2 regions of the Fructilactobacillus hinvesii genome follow, and region 2 is predicted to be linked to the other one. Evidence: a T-box and tRNA genes for the amino acid it is inferred to sense, from the RefSeq annotation. Region 2 holds a T-box; the other holds one or more tRNA genes.
What was found. The T-box of region 2 lies ahead of M3M39_RS06150 (valine--tRNA ligase). A T-box ahead of a tRNA ligase gene usually reads a tRNA of that ligase, here a tRNA-Val.
Positions count from the first base shown of each region.

Region 1 (3,291 bases), 450 kb from region 2:
GGATAACAGGTTGAGATTCCTGTACTAGTTAATTATGTTTGAACGATGGAGGGACGCAGAAGGCTAAGTTGAGCATCCGGTTGGAAAGGGATGTTTAAAGCGTAAGTCAGGTCAGGAGTGAAATGCTTCTGACCGGGTTGACAAGCGCTGATGAGGATCGAAATTATAGTAGAGAAGCAACTGATGTCACGCTGCCGAGAAAAGCTTCTAGTTAGTAATTAACTACCCGTACCGCAAACCGACACAGGTAGTCGAGGAGAGGATCCTCAGGTGAGCGAGAGAACTCTCGTTAAGGAACTCGGCAAAATGACCCCGTAACTTCGGAAGAAGGGGTGCTGACCGTTAGGTCAGCCGCAGTGAAGAGACTCAAACGACTGTTTATCAAAAACACAGGTTTATGCAAAATCGTAAGATGAAGTATATGGGCTGACGCCTGCCCGGTGCTGGAAGGTTAAGTGGAAAGGTTAGCTTCGGCGACGCCTCGAAATGAAGCCCCAGTAAACGGCGGCCGTAACTATAACGGTCCTAAGGTAGCGAAATTCCTTGTCGGGTAAGTTCCGACCCGCACGAAAGGCGTAACGATTTGAGTACTGTCTCAACGAGAGACTCGGTGAAATTAAGATACCTGTGAAGAAGCAGGTTACCCGCGACAGGACGGAAAGACCCCATGGAGCTTTACTGTAGCTTGATATTGGGTGTTTACATAGCTTGTACAGGATAGGTAGGAGCCATTGAAACCGGGACGCTAGTCTCGGTGAAGGCACCCGTGGGATACTACCCTTGCTATGTGAACACTCTAACCCTGAGCACTAATCGTGCTCGGAGACAGTGTCTGGTTGGCAGTTTGACTGGGGCGGTCGCCTCCTAAATAGTAACGGAGGCGCTCAAAGGTTTGCTTAGAATGGTTGGAAATCATTCTGTAAGTGTAAAGGCAGAAGCAAGCTTGACTGCGAGACTGACTAGTCGAGCAGGGACGAAAGTCGGACTTAGTGATCCGGTGGTACCGTATGGAAGGGCCATCGCTCAACGGATAAAAGCTACCCTGGGGATAACAGGCTTATCTCCCCCAAGAGTTCACATCGACGGGGAGGTTTGGCACCTCGATGTCGGCTCATCGCATCCTGGGGCTGTAGTTGGTCCCAAGGGTTGGGCTGTTCGCCCATTAAAGCGGTACGCGAGCTGGGTTCAGAACGTCGTGAGACAGTTCGGTCCCTATCCGTCGCGGGCGCAGGAAATTTGAGAGGAGCTGTCCCTAGTACGAGAGGACCGGGATGGACATACCGCTGGTGTATCAGTTGCGCCGCCAGGCGCACTGCTGAGTAGCTATGTATGGATGAGATAAACGCTGAAAGCATCTAAGTGTGAAACTCGCCTCAAGATGAGATTTCCCATTCCTTTATGGAAGTAAGACTCCTGAAAGATGATCAGGTCGATAGGTTAGAAGTGGAAGCGTAGCGATACGTGAAGCGGACTAATACTAATCAGTCGAGGACTTAACCAAGTAGAGTGCAGTGGTAAAATCGGAAGAAAATAATATTAGCTAGTTTTGAGGGAACGAAGTTCACTCAGAGTGTGGTGGCGATAGCCTAAAGGATACACCTGTTCCCATGCCGAACACAGTAGTTAAGCTTTAGCACGCCAAAAGTAGTTGGGGGATCGCCCCCTGCGAGGATAGGACGTTGCCACGCGATTTGGAAGATTAGCTCAGTTGGGAGAGCGTCTGCCTTACAAGCAGAGGGTCACAGGTTCGAGCCCTGTATCTTCCATTTGCATGAGCCGTTAGCTCAGTCGGTAGAGCATCTGACTTTTAATCAGAGGGTCGGCAGTTCGAACCTGCCACGGCTCATTAGTCAAATAGCATATGCCGACTTAGCTCAGTTGGCAGAGCACCTGTCTTGTAAACAGGGGGTCGGAGGTTCGAATCCTCTAGTCGGCATTATGCGGAAGTAGTTCAGTGGTAGAACGCCACCTTGCCATGGTGGAGGTCGCGGGTTCGAATCCCGTCTTCCGCTTTGTACCACCTTTTGCCGGGGTGGCGGAATTGGCAGACGCACAGGACTTAAAATCCTGCGGTCAGTAATGACCGTACCGGTTCGATCCCGGTCCTCGGCATTTATGCACCTATAGCGCAATTGGATAGAGTGTCTGACTACGAATCAGAAGGTTGCAGGTTCGACTCCTGCTAGGTGCATTGTTCGGGAAGTAGCTCAGCTTGGTAGAGCACCTGGTTTGGGACCAGGGGGTCGCAGGTTCGAATCCTGTCTTCCCGATTAGATATTATAATATCTATTTTAGGTAATGTTTACCTATCAATCGCGGTGTAGCTCAGCTGGCTAGAGCGTTCGGTTCATACCCGAGAGGTCGGGGGTTCGATTCCCTCCGCCGCGATTAGGTCTTGGATCTTTAGCTCAGTTGGTTTAGAGCAGACGGCTCATAACCGTCCGGTCGTAGGTTCGAGTCCTACAAGATCCATCTGTCAATTTTATGTTGACGGCCGTATCTTCATATGTTACCATTATAAATGGTTGATGGAGGATTACCCAAGTCTGGCTGAAGGGAACGGTCTTGAAAACCGTCAGGCGAGTCAAATCGCGCGAGAGTTCGAATCTCTCATCCTCCTTTTATTATTATCGCGGGGTAGAGCAGTCTGGTAGCTCGTCGGGCTCATAACCCGGAGGTCGTTGGTTCAAATCCAGCCCCCGCAATTTTTGGTCCGTTGGTCCAGTCGGTTTAAGACGCCTGCCTGTCACGCAGGAGATCACGAGTTCGAGTCTCGTACGGACCGCTTAGTATGGCTCGGTAGCTCAGTTGGTAGAGCAACGGATTGAAGCTCCGTGTGTCGGCAGTTCGATTCTGTCCCGCGCCATTTGTTTCATTAATTTAATATGTATTATGCGGGTGTAGTTTAGTGGTAAAACCATAGCCTTCCAAGCTATTGTCGCGAGTTCGATTCTCGTCACCCGCTTTTGTTTTGGGCCTATAGCTCAGCTGGTTTAGAGCGCACGCCTGATAAGCGTGAGGTCGGTGGTTCGAGTCCACTTAGGCCCATTACGGAGAAGTACTCAAGTGGCTGAAGAGGCGCCCCTGCTAAGGGTGTAGGTCGCGTAAGCGGCGCGAGAGTTCGAATCTCTCCTTCTCCGTTTTTGACCCGTTGGTCAAGTGGTTTAAGACACTGCCCTTTCACGGCAGTAACATGGGTTCGAATCCCGTACGGGTCATTTGTTTATTATATATTATCGCGGGGTAGAGCAGTCTGGTAGCTCGTCGGGCTCATAACCCGGAGGTCATTGG
Region 1 is NZ_CP097118.1:745,245-748,535, forward strand. Features, by position in the region: rRNA gene M3M39_RS03605 (23S ribosomal RNA) at 1-1,501, shown strand, start outside; rRNA gene rrf (5S ribosomal RNA) at 1,572-1,688, shown strand; tRNA gene M3M39_RS03615 (tRNA-Val) at 1,694-1,766, shown strand; tRNA gene M3M39_RS03620 (tRNA-Lys) at 1,774-1,846, shown strand; tRNA gene M3M39_RS03625 (tRNA-Thr) at 1,864-1,936, shown strand; tRNA gene M3M39_RS03630 (tRNA-Gly) at 1,941-2,012, shown strand; tRNA gene M3M39_RS03635 (tRNA-Leu) at 2,027-2,112, shown strand; tRNA gene M3M39_RS03640 (tRNA-Arg) at 2,118-2,191, shown strand; tRNA gene M3M39_RS03645 (tRNA-Pro) at 2,197-2,270, shown strand; tRNA gene M3M39_RS03650 (tRNA-Met) at 2,315-2,388, shown strand; tRNA gene M3M39_RS03655 (tRNA-Ile) at 2,398-2,472, shown strand; tRNA gene M3M39_RS03660 (tRNA-Ser) at 2,531-2,620, shown strand; tRNA gene M3M39_RS03665 (tRNA-Met) at 2,632-2,705, shown strand; tRNA gene M3M39_RS03670 (tRNA-Asp) at 2,711-2,785, shown strand; tRNA gene M3M39_RS03675 (tRNA-Phe) at 2,794-2,866, shown strand; tRNA gene M3M39_RS03680 (tRNA-Gly) at 2,895-2,965, shown strand; tRNA gene M3M39_RS03685 (tRNA-Ile) at 2,974-3,048, shown strand; tRNA gene M3M39_RS03690 (tRNA-Ser) at 3,053-3,140, shown strand; tRNA gene M3M39_RS03695 (tRNA-Glu) at 3,146-3,218, shown strand; tRNA gene M3M39_RS03700 (tRNA-Met) at 3,238-3,291, shown strand, end outside.
Region 1: it has a tRNA-Val gene. The T-box ahead of M3M39_RS06150 (valine--tRNA ligase) is inferred to sense a tRNA for this amino acid. The anticodon was not compared.

Region 2 (3,291 bases):
TATTAAGCCGGGCTAAGATCCACCGGTCAGCTAGGTTCCAATCAGAGGCAGCTGGCAATTCTGGTTTCTCCATCTCACCGAGATTCATAATTACGTACCGACTTGCGTTCCAAATCTTGTTAACAAACTTCCAAGATCCGTCCATCTTATCGTAACTGAACCGTTCGTCTTGACCAGGTGTGGTTCCCGTGGATAGCGACCACCGTAGTGCATCTGCCCCGTACTGATCAATTACATCCATCGGATCAATCCCATTTCCAAGCGACTTACTCATCTTACGTCCCTGTTCATCCCGGATCAACCCGTGGAGTAAGACATCCTTAAAGGGCCGACGACCAGTAAAGTGAAGACTTTGGAAAATCATCCGGGAGATCCAGAAGAAGACCAGGTCATATCCCGTTACCATCGTTGAGGTTGGGAAATATCGCTTAAAGTCGTGAGAATCAGTGTCCGGCCATCCCATCGTGGTAAATGGCCATAGTCCAGATGAGAACCAGGTATCTAAAACGTCAGGATCTTGATCCCAGTTTTCAATGTCTTTCGGGGCTGTTTCTCCCACGTACATTTCCCCGGTGTGCTTGTTGTACCAAGCTGGAATCCGGTGACCCCACCAGAGTTGCCGCGAAATTACCCAGTCATGAACGTCTTCCATCCAGCGACTAAACGTCTTTTCAAAACGTTCTGGAACAAAGTTCACTGCATCATCCGTTTGTTGATTCTTTAAAGCGGCTTCTGCTAGTGGCTTCATCTTGACAAACCACTGAGTTGATAACCGTGCTTCCACTTGTACTCCAGTTCTCTCGGAATGCCCAACGGAGTGAACAATTGGATCTACTTTAAGCATGGCGCCGCTCTTTTCAAGGTCCTTGGCGATGGCTTCTCGGGCATCAAACCGATCCATGCCGTTGTACTTACCGGCATTTTCGTTTAAAGTGGCATCTTCATTCATCGTGTTGATTTCGGCTAAATCATGCCGTTTCCCTACTTTGAAGTCATTTGGATCGTGCGCCGGCGTGATCTTTACCATTCCAGTTCCAAATTCTGGATCAACGTAGTGATCGGCGATGATGGGAATTTCCCGGTTTACTAGTGGTACGATAACGGTTTTTCCAACCAAATCTTTGTACCGCTCATCACTTGGATTAACTGCAACCGCAACGTCTCCAAACATGGTTTCCGGACGGGTCGTTGCAATTTCGATGTAGTCTTTGCCTGCAAAGGTGGTATCCCCCGTAAATTGGTATTTAACGTGGTAAAAGGCCCCTTTATCGTCCTTGTGTTCTACCTCAATGTCTGACAAGGCCGTCCGCGCTTGTGGATCCCAGTTGATGATGTACTTAGCCCTATAAATCAGACCTTGATTGTACAGATCAACAAAGACCTTGCGAACCGCTTTTGAAACACCATCATCCAGGGTGAAAGTTTCACGGTCGTAGTCCAACGAAAGGCCTAACTTAGCCCACTGTTCGTGAATGGTAGCGGCGAATTTATCCTTCCAATCCCAGACCTGTTGGATAAACTTTTCTCGCCCTAAATCATAACGAGAAATGCCTTGTTCCTGTAGCATTGCCTCAACTTTGGCCTGCGTTGCAATTCCAGCGTGATCCATTCCTGGTAACCACAATGTGTCGTACCCTTCCATCCGTTTTTGGCGAATTAACATGTCCTGCAACGTCGTATTCCAAGCATGTCCCAAGTGTAACTTCCCCGTTACGTTAGGCGGAGGCAAAACAATTGAATATGGTTTCGCCTTTTGATCTCCACTTGGTTTAAAAACACCTTCATCTAACCATTTTTGGTACATTCCTTGTTCCACAGCCTGTGGATCAAATTTAGTTGACATGGTGCTGGCTGTTTCTGTTTCCTTACTCATAAAATCACCCCTTCAAAAATAAAAAAGCACTCGTCCCTATCTCCAATAGGACGAATGCTCGCGGTACCACCTAAATTGGATTAGACTCAACCTAATCCCAACTCTAATCCGATAACGGTGGATGCCGATTATCACTACTCACTTCGTAACAACTGCTCCCAAGTTACACAAAAAAGTTTCATTGAGAGCCTCACACCGTCGCCCTCTCGCTGATAACTAGTCCTGTTTTGCCTCTTGTTCATAGCATTTATCTTTTGCCCATTAATATACTGAACTTTGGTTGATTCGTCAACCACTTTTTACAGTAATTCTTGTAAAGCCGCTAGCGCCTGTTTGTAATCCGGTTCAGCCGCAATTTGGGCTAAAACTTCTGCATAAGTGATTTTACCCGTAGCGTCTAACACAAATACTGCCCGGGCTAAATGTTTAAAACTAGGAATGTATAAGCCGGTTGCCTGACCAAAATCTCCCTCTTCATCAGACAACACAGCTAGATTTTTAACCCCTTTGGCCGCGCACCAATCAGTTTGTTCTGCAATTGAATTATTCGAAACCGTGACAAAGCGGGCCGCCGGAAATTGATCCGCTTGTTGATTAAACTTTTTGGTTTCCATGCTGCAAACATCCGTATTTAAATCCGGAACCGCACAGATAACCAGGGGTTTTCCCAGTAAGTCTTGTAGTGTAACTGATTGTTCCTGGTCATCCTGAACCGTGAAGGTTGGAAATTGTTCTCCAACTACCGGTGGGTTCCCCACCAATTCAACTGTTTGATCCATTAATTTAACTTTCATCGTGGTTCCTTTCTCACCGTGTTTTATAGTAACTCAGCAAAAACATCTTCTTCAGCATTCAAATAATCATCGCCCACGTTAATCTTCGTGACTTCGATTCCCGCTAAGGCCTCCTGCATTAACCCATCCACGTCAATTAATTTTTCAAATTCACGAGTCTTATCCAAATCAGGTTTAGTTTTAGGAGCCGGGGGTGTAAAAATCGTACAGCAATCTTCAAATGGCATAATTGACAGGTCATAAGTGTCAATCTCACGGGCAATTTTAATGATCTCCGTTTTATCCAATGAAAGTAAGGGGCGCAGAACTGGCAACGACGTAACGTCATTAATCGCCCGCATACTTTCTAACGTTTGAGAAGCAACTTGTCCCAGTGATTCCCCGGTAAAGACTCCATTACAGTGCCGATCCAAAGTAATGGCGGCTGCCAGACGCAGCATCATTCGGCGTTGAATTGTCATCAAGTAGCCTTCAGGAACCCGCTTTTTGACTTCCTCTTGAACTTTAGTAAAGGGAACCTGAATGAAGTCAATCGTTCCCCCAAAGGCAGCTAATTTAGCGGCTAAATCCTTGGCCTTGGCAAGGGCCTGCTGGCTAGTATACGGTGGACTAAAGAAGTGAATC
Region 2 is NZ_CP097118.1:1,196,115-1,199,405, forward strand. Features, by position in the region: gene M3M39_RS06150 (valine--tRNA ligase) at 1-1,873, opposite strand, end outside; T-box leader at 1,917-2,124, opposite strand; gene tpx (thiol peroxidase) at 2,173-2,667, opposite strand; gene thiI (tRNA uracil 4-sulfurtransferase ThiI) at 2,691-3,291, opposite strand, start outside.